3 regions of the Mesorhizobium sp. CNPSo 4671 genome follow, and region 2 is predicted to be linked to each of the others. Evidence: predicted binding sites of a transcription regulator. Region 2 holds the regulator's gene; each other region holds the start of a gene.
The links. The regulator PhoB, encoded in region 2, activates phosphate uptake and scavenging genes when phosphate is short. The targets are predictions, from matches to a motif close to TGTCATNNANCTGTCAT.
Positions count from the first base shown of each region.

Region 1: a site for PhoB is predicted at 1,710-1,726, ahead of AC04SF_RS21950 (RNA degradosome polyphosphate kinase). Genes of this name have one in related genera too.
Region 3: a site for PhoB is predicted at 1,460-1,476, ahead of AC04SF_RS14990 (PhoX family protein). Genes of this name have one in related genera too.

Region 1 covers NZ_JBWLUW010000008.1:29,497-35,581, forward strand. Annotated here, with positions in the region: gene AC04SF_RS21950 (RNA degradosome polyphosphate kinase) at 1-1,560, opposite strand, end outside; gene AC04SF_RS21955 (zinc-finger domain-containing protein) at 1,790-2,035, shown strand; gene AC04SF_RS21960 (FAD-dependent monooxygenase) at 2,055-3,290, shown strand; gene AC04SF_RS21965 (hypothetical protein) at 3,324-4,031, opposite strand; gene AC04SF_RS21970 (TIGR02117 family protein) at 4,099-4,767, opposite strand; gene AC04SF_RS21975 (amino acid ABC transporter ATP-binding protein) at 4,884-5,633, opposite strand; gene AC04SF_RS21980 (amino acid ABC transporter permease) at 5,771-6,085, opposite strand, start outside.
Region 2 covers NZ_JBWLUW010000007.1:319,521-325,605, reverse strand. Annotated here, with positions in the region: gene AC04SF_RS21435 (sugar ABC transporter permease) at 1-1,084, opposite strand, end outside; gene xylF (D-xylose ABC transporter substrate-binding protein) at 1,230-2,270, opposite strand; gene AC04SF_RS21425 (ROK family protein) at 2,534-3,781, shown strand; gene phoB (phosphate regulon transcriptional regulator PhoB) at 3,794-4,483, opposite strand; gene phoU (phosphate signaling complex protein PhoU) at 4,503-5,210, opposite strand; gene pstB (phosphate ABC transporter ATP-binding protein PstB) at 5,236-6,039, opposite strand; gene pstA (phosphate ABC transporter permease PstA) at 6,036-6,085, opposite strand, start outside.
Region 3 covers NZ_JBWLUW010000004.1:600,631-606,715, forward strand. Annotated here, with positions in the region: gene AC04SF_RS14980 (response regulator) at 1-570, shown strand, start outside; gene AC04SF_RS14985 (hypothetical protein) at 726-1,265, opposite strand; gene AC04SF_RS14990 (PhoX family protein) at 1,538-3,541, shown strand; gene AC04SF_RS14995 (hypothetical protein) at 3,677-3,901, shown strand; gene AC04SF_RS15000 (GNAT family N-acetyltransferase) at 3,925-4,605, opposite strand; gene AC04SF_RS15005 (MarR family winged helix-turn-helix transcriptional regulator) at 4,602-5,087, opposite strand; gene AC04SF_RS15010 (flavin-containing monooxygenase) at 5,183-6,085, opposite strand, start outside.

The sequences.
Region 1 (6,085 bases), on a different contig from region 2:
CGATATCGCCAGCCGCATTTCGGCGGTCGGCTCGGCATAGCCGGTAATGAAATTGAAGAGCTGGGCGACGTCGCGGGCGATCGTCGGATCGGTGGTGAAGAAGGACAGGTCGGTGTAGATGCGTGCGGTGACCGGGTGGTAGTTGCCGGTGCCCAGATGCACGTAGTTACGCAGCTTGCCGTCCTCGCGCCGCACCACCAGCGACATTTTCGCGTGGGTCTTCAACTCGAGGAACCCGAACACGACCTGGACGCCGGCGCGCTCGAGATCGCGCGCCCAGCGGATGTTGGCTTCCTCGTCGAAACGCGCCTTGAGTTCGACCAGCGCGGTCACCGACTTGCCGGCCTCTGCCGCATCGACCAGCGCGCGCACGATCGGGCTGTCGTTGGAGGTGCGGTAAAGCGTCTGCTTGATCGCCACCACTTCGGGATCGGCCATGGCCTGGCGCAGGAACTGGACCACGACGTCGAAGGATTCATAGGGGTGATGGACGACGATGTCCTTCTCGCGGATGGCCGCGAAGCAGTCCCCGCCATGCTCGCGGATGCGTTCGGGAAAGCGCGGATTGTAGGGCGTGAACTTCAGGTCATCGCGAGGAACGGACACGATCTCGGAGATCTGGCTGAGCGCCAGCGGACCGGTCAAGACGCTGATACGGCTCGAAGACACGCCAAGCTCGCCGGCGACGAAATCGCGCAATTCGCCAGGCATCAGCTTGTCGAATTCGATGCGGATGACCGAGCCTCGGCGGCGGCGCTTCAGCGCCGTCTCGAACAAGCGCACGAGATCTTCAGACTCTTCCTCGACCTCGATATCGCTGTCTCGGATGATGCGGAATGTTCCGGAGCCCTTGACCTCATAGCCGGGGAACAGCTTGCCGATATAGAGGCCGACCGCTTCTTCCAGCGGGATGAAGCGGACATGGTTCTTGCGATCCGGCAGGCGGATGAAGCGCTTCAGCGCCACCGGCAGGCGCAAGAGCGCGCTCATCTCCTCGCCATTCTTGCGGTGGCGCAGCTGCAGCGCCATCGAGAAGCCGAGATTGGGGATGAACGGGAACGGATGCGCCGGGTCGATCGACAGCGGGGTGAGCACCGGAAACACCTGGTCCTGGAAATGCTCTTCCAGCCAGACCTTTTCGTCCTTGGTCAGCGCATCTCGCGCAATGCTCTCAATGCCTTCCTTGTTGAGCAGCACGGTGAGCGCCGAGAGGCTCTTCTGCTGGTCTTCCTGCAGCCGCTCGACCTCGCGCAGCAGCTGTTCGAGCTGCTGCTCGGGCGTGCGGCCGTCAGGACTTTTCAGCGTGATGCCTTCGCGCACCTGGCCGGCGAGGCCAGCGACACGCACCATGAAGAACTCGTCGAGATTGGCGGCCGAAATCGACAGGAAGCGGACGCGCTCCAGCAGAGGGTGATGGGTATTCAGAGATTCCTCGAGCACGCGGCGATTGAACTGCAGCCAGGAAAACTCGCGGTTGACGAAGCGATCCGGGTTGCCGCCCTCTGAACTGGCCGCCTCGACGTTGACGAATTCGCTCTGTACCGGCTTCAGTTCGTTCATGGTTCCTGCCCGCAACCGTTCCTTTTGCAGCGCCGCCAGATGACGATAGGCGCTCTAACATGCCTTTGTGGCGCATGATCGGTCGCGGAATCGCTTGGCGTCCGCGGTCACACGCTTAACCGGCTCAACTTATCCTCTGACAGGCTTTTGCGACAGTTTCATTTCATCGATCTTGCAAAGAGACCCGTTATGATCCAGATGCATGCGAGACTGCGTTAAGGAGACGACGATGGCAGGCGGTTCCATTCCCCATTTCCAGAACGATGCCGGCCATCCGGCGATCGACATCGGGGTCAAGGAATTTATGTGCACGGGCGCCAATCCGCCTTTCGACCACCCGCATGTGTTTCTCGACATGGGCGACGACAATGAGAAAGTCTGCCCCTATTGCTCGACGCTCTACCGCTATTCGCCAAAGCTGAAGGCGACGGAAACGCTGCCGGCGGGCTGCCTCTACATCGACCAGGCCGCCTGATTCCTTCCCGACAGAGCTGATGGACGACACGCGCTCCCGGCAAATCGTCATCGCCGGAGCGGGCGTCGCCGGGCTGACCGCGGCACTTGCTTTCGCCAGACGCGGCTACCCCGTGCAGGTGTTCGAACAAGCGCCGCGCCTGGAAGCCGTGGGCGCCGGCCTCCAGCTTTCCCCCAATGCGACACGCATCCTGCGCGACCTCGGCGTGCTCGACCGGCTGTTGCCGGCGGCGGTGCGGCCGGAGGCCGTGGTGCTGAAGGATGCAAGGACGTTGCGCGAATTGGCACGGGTGCCGCTCGGGCAATCGGGTGAAGACCGCTGGGGCGCTCCCTATCTCGTCGCGCACCGGGCCGACCTGCAGAGCGCGCTGATGACGTGTGCGGCAGAGATGCCTGATGTCCTTCTCACGCTCGGGGCGCGTGTCGAAAAAATTGCGACTGGCAGCCATGGTGTCACGGCGACCGTCGAAATCGGCAACAAGACGGTAGAGGCGCAGGGCTGCTTGCTGGTCGGCGCGGACGGCGTCTGGTCGTCGGTGCGCGGGCTTGTCGATGCAAAAAGGATGGCATCGCCAAGAAGCCGTTTTTCGGGAGAGTTGGCCTGGCGCGCCACCGTCGCGGCCGACAGCGACGCCGGGCAAGCCTTTGTCGCGATCGGCGTGGCCGATTGCGTCACGACTTTCCTGCATCCCGGTTTCCACATGGTCGCCTATCCCGTCAGCAAGGGCGACGCCTTCAATCTCGTCGCCTTCACCAAAGGCGAGCACATTGCCGAGGGCTGGTCCGGCCATGCCGATCCCGGCATTCTCGCCGCCGCCATGCGCGGCACCGCGCCGGGACTCATGAAGCTGGTGGAAATGGCCTGCCCGTGGCTGACCTGGCCGCTGCATACCGTCGACCAAAGGCGGTGGACCAGCCCGCAAGGCATCGCGCTGATTGGCGATGCCGCGCATGCGATGACGCCGTTCGCGGCACAGGGTGCGGCGATGGCGATCGAGGACGCCGCGATGCTTGCCACCCTGTTCGCCGACTTCCCCACCGATCCGCGACAGAGCCTCACCATCTGGGAGAATCTGCGGCGGCCGCGCGTGGAGAAGGTGCTCAAGCGCGGTGCGCTCAATCGACTTGCCTGGCATGCTCGAGGCCCAGTGGCGCTGGCCCGCAACCTTGTGCTGGCGACGCGGCCGGCGGAGAAGCTCGCGGCCGATCTCGACTGGCTTTATGGCTGGGAGGAACGGAAGGTTGTGAGGCGCTGATCGTCATGGAGCTCCAAAGCTCTCGAAGGTGCGTCACGAGAACAATGCACCCGGCGTCATATTCCAATAGATGTGGTGATAGCGCGCGAAGAAAATCAGGGCGGCCGCAACGGAGCACGCCATCGCGGCAGCCAAAGTTACCGCCACAGCCACGAAAACATTCGCTCTCAATGCATGCTTCGATACGAGGACGAGTTGAACCGCGATTGCGATCGACGAGAAGCTTGAGACACCGTATGCGCTCAGCACCTGCAATCCTTTGATAAGAGGCCCAAGTACCACCACAACGGCTGCAAACAAATACCAGCCAATCGTCATTCCAGTTTCTTTTGGCAGCAGGCTCAAAAGGCCGAATGCAGCGTATTTTATGCCCAGTATCGACAGCGAAAATGCTACCGCGATGGGAAACTTTAAAATCACCCCGCGATAGATGGCCTTGAAGTCGGCACCTGCCGCTGTCACACGGGAGAATAGAAAGATGACCAAGGAAGCAACAACGGCTATCGCCAAATTTGAAATGAACTTATAGACAATCGGGAAATGCGGGACTGAATTGCTCCAGTGACCTAGGAAATCCAAGTATCCTACGCACTGTTGAGCAAGTGCGAATATAGCAGCGATGGCTGCGATCGCGCACCAGGTATCGTCTCGTTCCGATATTTTACGAATGACGGCGCCGGGTTTTATATAGAAAACGAATCCGCCAACAAAATATTTTATAAGCGCATCAAAAAAAGACACAACACTCTCCGCACCGTCGCCAAATATGTATTTCTACATACAAAAACTAACAGTGCGTGCACGCAGATCACCTATTGTACAGCTTCAGCGACCACCCTAGCGACGCCGGTAGTGGGTTCCACCAGCCTGTGCGCAGCCCGGCTGTGCGCAGCGCCGCCGCCGTCCAGGTGTTGCAGCCGACCAGCGCGTTGAAATGGCCGTTGGCTTCGAAGAAGCCATCGAATTTCGAATAGGCGGCGTTCGGGATATGGATCGGACCGTCCGGCCTCTGCTGAAAACTCGCCTGTATGAAATCGAGCAGTGCCGCGAACTGATCGTCACCAATGTCGAAGCCGGCGACATCCGGATGTGCTTGGTCGATATCGCCGGCGACATCGACATGCATGACCGACGCGTCAAGTGTCAGTGCTTTCATCACCGGCACGGCCTTGAGCTCAGACCAGGTCGGTGTTTCCAGATAGAAGGCACGGCCGCCCCAACCAAAGACGATATAGCGCACCTCGGGAATGTCGGCCGGGATGCCGGCTTCAACCAGAAAATGGAAGCGCTGGCGCACCGCATCGTCCACCGGAATGGCGATGTCTGTGTGGATCGGGTTTCTCAGCACAAGGATATGACGCGTTGCTGATTTGCCGGTGGTGGTTTGCCACAGTGGCCGTGGCACCAAAGTACCGAACGTCACGGCGAGCACCACCGCGATCAACAACAGACCAAGAAAACGGCCGAGCTTTTTCATGAATGGCGGCCCTGCAAACGCATCCGGCGCGACACGAACCGTGCGCCTCCTGCCTACCCATACGCAAAAGAGCCCGGCGCTGTTTCAGCCGGGCTCTCCTCAGTTCACTGAAAGGCTTAGTGCAGGATCTGGCTGAGGAACAGCTTCGTGCGTTCGTGGCGCGGGTGGTCGAAGAACTCGGCCGGCGTGTTCTGCTCGACGATCTGGCCCTGATCCATGAAGATCACTCGGTTGGCGACCTTGCGGGCAAAGCCCATCTCGTGGGTGACGCACAGCATGGTCATGCCCTCTTCCGCCAGACCAACCATCGTCTCCAGCACTTCCTTGATCATCTCAGGGTCGAGGGCCGAGGTCGGCTCGTCGAACAGCATGATGCGCGGGTTCATGCACAGCGAGCGCGCGATCGCCACGCGCTGCTGCTGGCCGCCGGACAGCTGGCCGGGATATTTGTTGGCCTGCTCCGGGATTTTCACGCGCTTGAGGAAATGCATGGCGATTTCCTCGGCCTGCTTCTTCGGCGTCTTGCGCACCCAGATCGGCGCCAGCGTGCAGTTCTCCAGGATGGTCAGATGCGGGAACAGGTTGAAGTGCTGGAACACCATGCCGACCTCGCGGCGCACCTCGTCGATCTTCTTCAGATCGTTGGTCAGTTCCTTGCCGTCGACGATGATCTTGCCCTTCTGGTGCTCCTCCAGCCGGTTGATGCAGCGGATCATCGTCGACTTGCCCGAGCCGGACGGCCCGCAGATGACGATACGCTCGCCGCGCATCACCTTCAGGTTGATGTCCTTCAGCACATGGAACTCGCCATACCATTTGTGCATGGCGATGATGTCGATGGCGACATCGGTGGTCGAGATGTGCATCTTGGCGGCGTTGACCTTGATCTCTTCCGCGCTGACGGCATTTTCGGTGGCCATGACAGGGTCCCCTTGTTCTTCTATCTTTGGTTATGATGCATGTCGTTATCCCAAAACCGCAACACACTTTTGGGCGACATGCATCAGCGTTTGTGGCCGGTGTCGAGCCGGCGTTCAGTGTACATTGAATAGCGCGACATGCCGAAGCAGAACAGCCAGAACACGAAAGCGGCGAACACCAGGCCGGACCTGGCCGTTTGCGGCGTCGCCCAGTTGGCGTCCGAGAAGTTCTGCTTGACGACGCCGAGCAGGTCGAACATCGAGATGATGAGCACCAGGCTGGTGTCCTTGAACATGCCAATGAAGGTGTTGACGATGCCGGGAATGACCAGCTTCAGCGCCTGCGGCAGCACGATCAACCCCATCTTCTGCCAATAGCCGAGGCCGAGCGAATCAGC
Region 2 (6,085 bases):
TGAGCCGGGCCGACGAGATCGCCGCGCTGATGGCGGCCAGCACGCCCATGATCATGAACACCTTCATGGTTACCCAGCGTGTGTTGATACCGGCGAGTTCGGCTGCCTCCGGATTGCCGCCGATGGCAAAGACATAGCGGCCGAAACGCGTGCGCTTGGTGATGAAGGTCATGATGATGCCCACCGCCACCGCCATCAGCACCGGTATGGCAATGCCATGCGCGATGAACAGCCCGCCCTCGGGAACGGTAATGCCGTTCTGCTGGGCGTACTGGCGCACGATGCCGATCGGCCATGGATAGGAATTGGCGATCCAGACGGCGCCAAGGATAGCGGCGCAGGCAACCACGCCAAGCAAGGTCTCGGCCCAAACGGGGCGCAGCGGAAAGTGGAACCGCTTGCGCTGCGACCTGCCGTTGAGCAGCATGAAGGCGACCGCCACGCAGGCGACCACACCGACGATCCAGCTGGCGGTGGCGCCGATCGAGCCGCGTGGTCCGCCGCCCATCAACTGAAAGGTTGTGTCGAGCGGCGCGACCGTGCGCCCGCTGGTGATCAGCCACGCCATGCCGCGCCAGACCAGCAGGCCGCCCAGCGTCACGATGAAGGCCGGAACCTCCATATAGGCGATGATGAAGCCCTGGAATGCACCGATCAGGAGACCAAGCACCACGCCGGCCGTCAGCGCGATGATCCAGAGCCAGGGATTTCCAAGCTGGAAACCAACGACACGGATCAGGAATTCAGCCTGCGCCACACCCATGATCATGCCGATCACGCCTTCGACGGATCCGACCGAGAGGTCGATGTTGCGCATGACGATGACCAGCACCATGCCGGTCGCCATGATCGCGACTGAAGAAGTCTGCACCGACAGGTTCCACAGATTGCGCGGCGTCAGGAAAAGCCCACCCGACAGGATGTGGATGCCGACCCAGATGACCAGCAGCGCACCGACCATGCCAAGCATGCGCGTGTCGAGTTCTGTAGCCTTGAGGAACCGTCCAACTGCGCTGAGTTCGGATGCACGCGCCTTGTCCGCCGCCGTGCTGCCGACCGGTTGATTAGAGGTCGTGTCGGTCATGCTATCCTCCCACCGGTTTACCGTCTGGCGCGGATGCCGGAACATGGATGCTATTTGCTTTCCGCAGTCATTTGAAGCGGGAAGCCCCTTGAGAAACGCCGCGGCTTATGGGCCGCGGCGTCGATATCGAACAGTATTGCGCCGTCTAGTTGCAGGCCGCGACGCTGCCGGCGGCGACGCCCGCGCAGACTTCGTCCTTCTTGATCCAGCCGGCGTCGATGACAACGTTGAGATTGTCCTTGGTGATGGCGACCGGGGTCAGGAACAGCGACTTGACGGTGTTGCCGCCAGGCGTCGTGAAGTCCTTTACGCCGGCGATGTCGGTCATCTTCTTGCCGTCGGCCAACTGCGAGGCGATCTCGGCGGCGTTCTTGCCGAGTTCGCGCGCGTCCTTCCACACCGACACGGTCTGGGTGCCGAGCGCGATGCGGTTCAGCGCGGCATGGTCGCCGTCCTGGCCCGACACCGGCACGGTGCCGGCGAGACCTTGCGCCGTCAACGCTGCGACGACGCCGCCGGCGGTACCGTCATTGGCGGCTACCACGGCATCGACCTTGTTGTCGTTGGCGGTCAGGAACTGCTCCATGTTCTTCTGGGCGTTGGCGGGCAGCCAGCCGTCCGTATAGGCCTCACCGACATTCTTGATCTTGCCACTGTCGATGGCCGCCTTGAGCACTTCCATCGAGCCCGAGAACAGGAAGTCGGCATTCGGATCGGAGCCCGAGCCCTTGATGAAGACGTAATTGCCTTCCGGCTTGGCCTTGAACACGGCACCAGCCTGCAGGCGGCCGACTTCCTTGTTGTCGAAGGTCAGGTAGAAGACGTCCTTGTTCTCGATCAGGCGGTCATAGCCGACGACCGGGATGCCTTCGTCCAACGCCTTCTGCACGGCCGGGCCGATGGCCGAGGCGTCCTGCGCCAGGATGATCAGCGAATTGGCACCCTGCGAGATCAGGCTTTCGACATCAGTAAGCTGCTTGCCGGGATTGGACTGCGCGTCGGCGGAAATGTACTTGTCGCCAGCAGCCTCGATCGCCTTCTTCATGGCGGCTTCGTCGGTCTTCCAGCGCTCTTCCTGGAAGTTGGACCACGAAACGCCGATAACCTTGTCCTTCGCCTGCGCGACCGACGCAAGCGTCAGCGACATGGCGACACCCGCCAGGATGGCGGCTGTGAATCCCTTCATGATATTCCTCCCTGCGCCGCGTATGGCGCGACCAAACTGGCCCTAAGGCCGGCACAGAGGCTCTATTTTTTCGAGCCTCGAAAAAACACTGATCCAACACCGGAACGCTGTCAACAACGATTCTGATGGATTTTGATGTCCCCGCGAATTTTTTTCGAGCCTCGGAATAAATAAATGACAGGACGGGCCGCTTCTGCCAGTATTTGACCATGTCGCATGCGGCGTTCGAGGAACCGCGGCGACTGGGGAGGATGTGGGAAAACATGTCGGTCGGAATCCGTCACGACGATCTGCGCCGGCGCAACCGCGCCATGGTGATCGCGGCCGTGCGCCGGGCCGGTCGGCCCTCGCGCACCGAGATCGCCGCGACCACCGGCCTCAGCCATTCGACCATATCGGCGATTTCCTCCGATCTGATCGGTGAAGGCATCCTGGCCGAAGGCAAGCCGAGCGAGGCCGGCTCGCTGAAGCGCGGCAGGCCGCAGGTCGGCCTCGGCCTCAACTCGGAGGCCGCGGCCGTCATGACCGTGGTGCTGTCGCTGAATTTCCTGTCCGTCGCCGTCATCGACTATGCCGGCCAGGTGGTCTCGGAGGAACAGCGCCGGCTGGACACGCTGACCATGTCGCGCGAAGCGCTGATCGGCGAATGCGTCGCCATCGTGCGGCGGCGCCTCGAGGATCCCGATATCGACGTGCGCAGCGTCGCCCGCATCGCACTGGCAATACAGGGCATCACCGACACCGAGGCCCGGGCGATGCTGTGGTCGCCGATCACGCCGCAGACCAACATCGCCTTCGCCGACATACTCGAGGCCGAGTTCGGCATCCCCGCCACCATGGAAAACGACTGCAACATGATGGCGGTGGCGCTGCGCTGGCGCGATCCCGAGCGCTATCGCGACGACTTCATCGCCATCCTGCTTTCGCACGGCATCGGCATGGGCCTGGTGCTGAAGGGCGAGCTGTTCACCGGCACCCATTCCTCGGGCGGCGAGTTCGGTCACATGATCCATCGGCCCGGCGGCGCGCTTTGCCGCTGCGGACGCCGCGGCTGCGTCGAGGCCTATGCCGGCAACTACGCCATCTGGCGCAACGCCAGGCAGCTTGGCGAGGACACCGAGCCGGTCGCCGACGTCAGCGACGCACAGATGCGGGCACTCGCCGCCACCGCACGGGAAAGAGACGGGCCTGAGCGAGAAGCCTATCGCAAGGCCGGCGAGGCATTGGGCTATGGCCTCGGCAGCCTGTTCGCGCTGATCGATCCCGCGCCCGTCGCCATGGTCGGCGTCAGTGCCGCCGCCTTCGACCTGATCGAGCCGGCATTGCGCGAGGCGATCGCGCAGACCGCCGGCGGCCAGCACTCGAAATCGATTTCCTTCGACACCGAACCGAACGAACTGCCGCTGATCCGCGAAGGCTGCGCCATGCGCGCGCTGACCTTCGTCGACCAGGAGATTTTCGCGCCGGGCGTGCAGGCAAGGGCGGGCGGCGTGGGCAAGAACGTGGCCTGAAACCGCTCGCGATCAATCCTCGCGGATCGCGTAGCCCGCGCCGCGAATGGTGCGGATGACGTCGGGCATGCGGCCATTGTTGACCGCCTTGCGCAGGCGGCCGACATGCACGTCGACGGTGCGCTCGTCGATGTAGATCGTCTCGCCCCAGACATTGTCGAGCAGCTGGCTGCGCGAGAACACGCGGCCGGGATGGCGCATCATGAATTCGAGCAGGCGGAACTCGGTCGGCCCAAGCCGTATCTCGCTCTTCTTGCGATAGACCCGGTGCGATTCGCGGTCGAGCACGATGTCGCCGACCTTGAGCACGCTGGACAGCACTTCCGGCTTGGCGCGGCGAAGCAGCGCCTTGACTCTTGCCATGAATTCCGGCGTCGAAAACGGCTTGACCAGATAGTCGTCGGCGCCGGTGGAAAGTCCACGTACACGGTCGCTTTCTTCGCCCCGCGCGGTCAGCATGATGATCGGCAGCCGCTCGGTCTCGGGCCGCATTCGCAGGCGCCGGCAGAGTTCGATGCCGGACACCGCAGGCACCATCCAGTCGAGCACCAGAAGGTCGGGCACGTTCTCCTGGAGCCGGATTTCGGCTTCGTCGCCGCGCGGCACCACCTCGACCTGGTAGCCTTCGGATTCCAGATTGTAGCGGAGCAGCACCCCCAGCGGCTCCTCATCCTCCACCACCATGATGCGTGGCGCGATCATCGACTGGTTACCCCTGCGCTCAGGCTGCCGGCGCTGACATCGCCGTCTCGTCCTGTTTTGGACGATTGGCGGGCAGCTGCGTGCCGGTCAGGACATAGTACGCATTCTCGGCGATGTTGGTCACGTGGTCACCGATGCGTTCGAGATTCTTGGCGCAGAACAACAGATGCGTGCAGGCCGTGATGTTGCGCGGATCCTCCATCATATAGGTCAGCAGTTCACGGAAGACGGAGGTGTATTTGACGTCGATACGTTCGTCGTCGGCGCGCAACTTCGCCAGTGCGGCGGCATCGCGCGCCGCATACTCCTCGATCACGCCCTGCACCTGGATCAGCACCAGCTGCGCCATGGCGTCGATGGAATGCGACAGGTCGCGCGGCGTGGCGCTGAGACCGACGGTGCCGACGCGCTTGGCGATGTTCTTGGCAAGGTCGCCGATGCGTTCGAGGTCGCCGGCCATGCGGATCGAGCCGACTACATGACGCAGATCGTCGGCCATCGGCTGGCGCTTGGCGATCAGCGTGATGGCACGGTCGTCGAGTTCGCGCTGGCGCGCGTCCATGATCGCGTCGTCGGAGACCACGCGCTGGGCCAGCGCATTGTCGGAATTCAGCAGTGCCTTGGTGGCGCCGCCGACCATCGAGCCGGCGAGGTCGCCCATGTCGCTGATCAGCCTGCTGATCTGTCCGAGATCCTCGTCGAAGGCTGCGACTGTGTGTTCGGCCATGATCCTGGTCCTCGTATGCGTGCGATCAGCCGAAGCGGCCGGTGATGTAGTCTTGCGTGCGCTTCTCGCGAGGCGACGTGAAGATCTTCTCGGTTTTGTCGAACTCGACCAGTTCGCCCAGATACATGAAGGCGGTCTGCTTCGACACGCGCGCCGCCTGCTGCATGTTGTGGGTGACGATGACGATCGTGTACTCGGCTTGCAACTCGTCGATCAGCTCCTCGATCTTGGCGGTCGAGAGCGGGTCGAGCGCCGAGGCCGGCTCGTCGAGCAGGATGACTTCCGGCTTCACCGCCACGGTGCGGGCGATGCACAGCCGCTGCTGCTGGCCGCCCGACAGGCTGAGGCCGCTGGCGTTGAGCTTGTCCTTGACCTCGGTCCACAGTGCCGCGCGCTTCAGCGCCTGCTCGACACGGCCGTCCATCTCGGCCTTGCTGATCTTGTCATAGAGCCTGACGCCGAAAGCGATGTTCTCGTAGATCGACATCGGGAACGGCGTCGGCTTCTGGAACACCATGCCGATCTTGGTGCGCAGCAGATTGAGGTCCTGCGAACGGTCGAGAACGTTCTGGCCGTCGAGCAGCACCTGGCCCTCGGCGGTCTGCTTGGGATAGAGCTCATAGATACGGTTGAAGACGCGCAGCAGCGTCGACTTTCCGCAGCCCGAAGGGCCGATGAAGGCGGTGACGCTGCGCTCGGGCAGCGACAGCGTGATATCCTTCAGGGCCTTCGACTGGCCATAGTAGAAGTTGAGGTTCTTGACCTCGATCTTGGCCTTGGCCACCGCCTCGGCGGCGATCGTCATGTCTGGAGACAACATCTGGCTCATTTGTCCTCTCTGCGTCCGGTCAGGCTGCGCGCAAAGATGCTGAGCG
Region 3 (6,085 bases), on a different contig from region 2:
ATCGTCGGCGAGGGGGCGACGGCGCAGGACGCCGAACGCATCGCCTCGACGGTGCAGCCCGACATATTGCTGCTCGACATCTCCATGCCGGGCGGCGGCCTGGCCGCGGTTGCAAGCATCCTTACCGACCATCCCGCACAGAAGATCGTCATGCTGACCGTTTCGGAGGCCAATGCCGATGTAACCAAGGCCCTGAACGCAGGAGTGCAAGGCTATATCCTCAAGGGTGTCGGGTCGCGCGCACTCGCCGACATCCTGCACAACGTGGCGGCCGGCGAGAGCTATCTGACGCCGACGCTGTCGGCGCGGCTGCTTTCCGATCTCCAGTCGCCGCACCCTGCCGACGGCGTGGCGGATCGGTTGCGGCATTTGACCGAACGACAGACGGAAATCCTGCGGCTGGTGGCGGAAGGCCTCAGCAATAAGGAGGTTGCCTTGCGCCTGGAGCTGCAGGAGAAGACGGTCAAGCACCACATGACCGGGGTGCTGTCGAAACTCCACGTGCGAAACCGCACTGAGGCGGCTCTCATGATGCGCGAGCTGCGTGATCGGGACAAGAACCGCCCCTAAGGCATGCATAAAGACAAAAATCCAAGGCGCGTCGCATGAATCTGTTTCAACGCGACGCACTTCAGGCCATCGCGGCGAGGGTCGGACAAAAAAGTCACCTCCGCCGGGGGCGGTGGAGGTGATTTGTGAAGCTGGTCGTTGCCTGTTGACCAGCCTCACAAGGCCTTCAGACGGCTGACATCGGCTGGCGTGGCCCGGCGGTCGATGATCGTGCGACCCAGCGCATCCTGCATCCTGAAACGGCCGTTCTCGATCTTTTCGGTCATGCCGTCGGGATGCGTGACCGTGATCCTATTACCGCTCACCTCGACCTTGTCGCCGGTCGTTGCGTTGACATGGGTGGCGCCTTGGTCGTTCTGGCCCTTGCCGTCATCCGTTCCGGAATTGCCGCCGTTTCCATTCCCGTTGCCGTTGTTGCCGCCACCGCTGTTGCCACCGCTGTTGCCGCCGCTGTTACCGCCGCCGTTGCCACCGCTGTTGCCACCGCCATTGCCGCCGCCGTTACCGCCGCCGCCGCCGCCATTACCACCACCGCCGCCGCCGCCATTACCACCATTGGCGGCCTGTGCTGACGCGGCGTCGATTCCGGGGGCGGATCCGTGCAGGGAAATTCGATAGGGAACGAAGGTCAGCGCCAGGGCAGCCGCCGAAACGAGCGTCAGCCGGCGACACCGGGCCGTGATCGATCCGTGCATCCCTGATCTCCGTCGATTGAGCCGGCGCGCCCACCCCAACGTTGCAACCGCAACATCGCCGAAAGATGTAGTGACCGGAAGCGACCTCCGACCGTTGCGTTTGTCCTCCAGGACCTTTGCAAGCGCAAGATTGGACCAAAGTCCGATGTCGTGCGTGACAAGTCGCCTCGCCCGGGGCATTGGTGCTTGTATGATGTCACGAAAATGTGATCGGCCTGACGTAAGGGGTCGAACAGGCAACAAGCTCCAGCCACTCCAAGCCAGAGGCCCTCATGACCGAACATCGCTCCCCCGACGCCCGATTCCGCACCAGCCTGCTCGAGGAAAACGAAGGACCGGCCATCAACCCCACCGACAACCGCACCATGGGCGATATCATCGCCGCGCGGTTCTCGCGCCGGGGTTTCCTGAAGGGATCACTCGCCGTCTCGGCGATCGCCGCCACCGTCAGCCCGCTGGCCATGATCGCCGCCGACGATGCCCGCGCCGCGGAAGGCTCCGCCTTCAAATTCGACGAGCTCGAGGCCGGCATCGACGACAAGCACCACGCCGCGCCGGGCTATGACGCCGACGTGCTGTTGCGCTGGGGCGATCCGCTGTTTGCCGATTCACCGGAGTTCGACCCGACGAAACAGTCGGCGGAGGCGCAGGCCAGGCAGTTCGGCTACAACAATGACTATATCGGCTATATCGCGATCGACGGCTCGGCCGAGCACGGGCTGCTGGTGGTCAACCACGAATACACCAACCCGCATCTGATGTTCCCCGGCATCGTTTCGATCGTCGAGAAGGACGGGAAGAAGAAGGCCGAGGTCGCCCCGCTCTCGAAGGAGCAGGTCGATGTCGAGATGGCGGCGCATGGCGGCACCATCGTCGAGATCCGCAAGCAGGGCGGCAAATGGCACGTGGTGCGTGACGGCAAGCTCAACCGCCGCATCACCGCCACCACCGAAATGGCGCTCTCCGGTCCGGTCGCCGGCCATGACCGCGTCAAGACCAATGCCGATCCGTCCGGCACCAAGGTGTTCGGCACTTTCAACAATTGCGCCGGCGGCGTCACGCCCTGGGGTACCTATGTGATGGCCGAGGAGAACATCCACGGCTATTTCTCCGGCGAACTGCCGGAAGGCCACGAGGAAGCCGCCAACTACAAGCGGCTCGGCATTCCGGAAGGCGCCTATGAATGGGGCGCGCATTACGACCGCTTCAACCTCGCCAAGGAGCCGAACGAACCCAATCGCTTCGGTTGGATCGTCGAGGTCGACGTCAACGACCCGACCTCGACGCCGAGGAAGCGCACCGCCATGGGCCGCTTCAAGCATGAGGGCGCCGAATCGATCGTCGCCAAGGACGGCCGCGTCGTCTTCTATCTCGGCGACGACGAACGCTTCGACTATGTCTACAAATTCGTCACCAAGGGCACCTTCAACGCCAACGACCATGCCGCCAACAAGGACCTGCTCGACGACGGCACGCTGCATGTCGCCAAATTCGCCGAGGACGGCACGGTCGACTGGCTGCCGATCGTCTTCGGCCAGGGACCGCTGACGGCGGAAAACGGCTTTGGCAGCCAGGCTGACGTGCTGATCGAGACGCGCCGTGCCGCCGATCTGCTCGGCGCCACCAAGATGGACCGGCCCGAGGACATCCAGCCCAATGGGGTCAACGGCAAGGTCTATGTCATGCTGACCAACAATTCGAAGCGCAAGGCCGACCAGGTCGATGCAGCCAACCCGCGCGCCGAAAATGCTTTCGGCCACATTATCGAGATCACCGAGACCGACGGCGATTTCACCGCCACCAAGGGCAAATGGGAAGTGCTGCTGAAATGCGGCGATCCCTCGGTTGCCGATGTCGGCGCCACCTTCTCGACGGCGACGACGGCCAATGGCTGGTTCGGCATGCCCGACAATTGCGCGGTCGATTCGGCCGGGCGCCTGTGGGTCGCCACCGACGGCCAAGGCCCGAAGGCCACCGGCCGCACCGACGGCCTATGGGCGGTCGACACGGAGGGGGCTGCACGGGCGACCTCAAAACTGTTCTTCCGCGTGCCGATCGGCGCGGAAATGTGCGGCCCGCTGTTTGCACCGGATGACCAGACCGCCTTCGTCGCCGTTCAGCATCCGGGCGATGGCGGCGAGGATTGGGAAGGTTTCGGCCGCCCGTCCTACTATGAGGATCCGTCGACCCGCTGGCCCGACTTCAAGCCCGACATGCCGGTGCGGCCGTCGGTCGTCGCCATCACCCGGCAAGGCGGCGGCAAGATCGCGGTGTGATCTCAGGCCGGTTTGCAGCCTTGGAGGGGTTTCGGTTCCCGAACGCCCCTCCTTCGCGACATGAAGCCCATTCAAGCTCCGGGAAAGATTGGTAATTTACAGGTGGCGCCCTAACTCCTCCTTCAGGAGACCGCCATGTCGAAGTCCGTCTATGATCGTGGCCTGCTCAAGCCCGCCGATATCGCCAGGCTGCAGCGTGTCTTTGACGAAGCCTGCCTCAAGCGCGAAGCTCATCCCGATTCGCCGCAAGCGCGCGAAATCGCCCTGACCTTGCTCGCGCTCCACAATGCCGGAATGGTCGACGAGGAGATGCTGACGGACGCCGTCGGTTTCCGCCGTCTGGAGCCGAAATCGGCCTGAGATGGAAGAGCCGTTTCCAGCCGCTATCCAGGACGTTGGACAACAGCCACATTGATCGCGCTTCGCAATTTGAAGCCGATGGATTCGTACAACTTTATCGCGCCGGCGTTGGTGGCGTAGGCGTGCAGGTAGGGTACCTCGCCGCGTGCGAAAATCTGGTTGGCCACGAACAGGGACAAGAGCCGGCCGAGGCCGCCGCCGCGGACATCCGGATGCGAGCAGACGCCGCTGAGCTCGCTGTAGCCGGGCTGTTTCATGCGCTCGCCGGCCATCGCCACCAGCTGTCCGCCGGCCTTCACGCCCCAGAAGTCGCCAAGGCTCAAGGCTCCAGACGTGAATGGGCCGGGCTTGGTGAGCGACGCCAGGGCCACCATTTCCGCCACGTCGTCTTGCGTCAGGCGTTGCACGCGCTCGTCCGACACCACCTGTAACGGTGCCTCGGCAACCATCTGCACGGCGGCGGCGGTCGAGATTGCCGAGAGGCCGGCCGGAAGGGCAATGGGGTCGGCCTGGGCCATGATGACGCTGTCACCGGGGCCGACAAGGTCCGCGAAGGCCTGCAAGCTTTCGGCATCGTCGGCGGCGGTGGCGGCAAAAAGGGCGAATGACGGCGAATAGCGCCTGGCGAGCTCGCCACCTTGCGCGAGGGCTTGATGGCGCGTCGCCAGCGCGCTCCAGACGGGCCGGTCGAGGACATGTTTCATTGGCCGATACCCTTTTTGACACGACGATCGAGCGGAGCCGTGACCAGCCCCTCCTCGATGGCCGCGAGTTGATCGAGAAGCGGCCCAGAAAGATCCCGGCACAGATCCGCGACGGCGTTTTCGATGCGCGGCCACACATCCCGTTTCGCCACATCGACCAGGCGCCGGCCCTTGCCGGTCAGCGAGACCATCCGCCGCCGCTGGTCATCTTGTGACTGAATGGTTTCGACCAGCCCCAGCTCGGCCAGAAGCGCCACACTCCGTGTCACGCCCGGCTGTGTCAGCCCGAGCGATTGCGCCAGTTCGCCGATGGCCAGGGGGCCGAGCCTGTCAAGAGCGGCCAGCAGGGGGTACTGGCTCGACTGAAGCGGAACCTCCAGGCCGTCGAGCAGCTGTTGCGCATCGGCCTGCAACTGCTCGCCAATGCGCTTCAGCCGGCTGCCGAGGCAGAGATAGCCAAGCGATCGGACAACGTCTTCCATCGTCATTTTCCGCGATAATTCGTAACATGTTATATAACATGGCATATAAAGTGTCAAAAGCGGCCATATGCTTGTCGCCCGCCTCCGCGATCAAATCAGCGTGAAGCGCCAGCTCGCTGGCGGCCGGCACCGGCGATCCGCCTGGCGATCGCCTTGCCCAGGATGGCGGCATTGGCAAAGCAGCCGCGAATGCTCGGCCGCATGCCGGTGAACCACAGGCCGGGCAGTTTCGGGTCGGCGACACCGCCATTGAAGAGCGGGACGCCCTTGCTGTCGAGCACGCCGAGATTGCCGACCATGCGCTCCAGCCCGGTGCGGTAGCCCGTCGCGGCAATGACGATGTCGGGATCGATCAGGCTGCCATTGGCCAGGATCACGCCATCGCGGGTGAATTCCCGTATCGCCCGCACCACGGTGATCTTGCCCGATTTGATGGCGTCGACGGCGCCGTCATCCGCGGCGATCGCGGTGTAGTCCGAGGTCAGGCGGCTGGCGCCGCCCGACGGCGCGGGCGGCATGCCGAATTTGGTGAGATCGCCGAAAACCAGGCGCTGCGTCGCGGCGATCGCCGCATCGGCGACGCGTAGCGGCAAACGCGCCATGAGCGGCGAAAGCCGGTGCACGGCGATCTTGCCGATGCGCTTGGGCAGAAGGGCTGGGCCATTGCGGGCCGACAGCCAGAGAGAAGCCACATCCACCCCGGCCAGATGATTGAGGGCATCGAAGCCCGAATTGCCGGCGCCGACGACCAGCACCTTCTTGCCGGCATAGGCCTTGGCGTCGCCAAAATCCGCCGAATGGATGATCCGGCCCGCGAAGGCCTCCATGCCCTTCCACTGCGGCGTGAAGGGTTCCTTGTCGCGGCCAGTGGCTACGATGACATGACGCGCCAGGCGCGAGCCGGCGCTGGTGCGCACCGCCCAATGGTCGCCCCGGAACACGAGGGTCTCGACAGCGACGCCGAACTCCACCGGGAGCCGGTTCGCGTCGCGGAAATC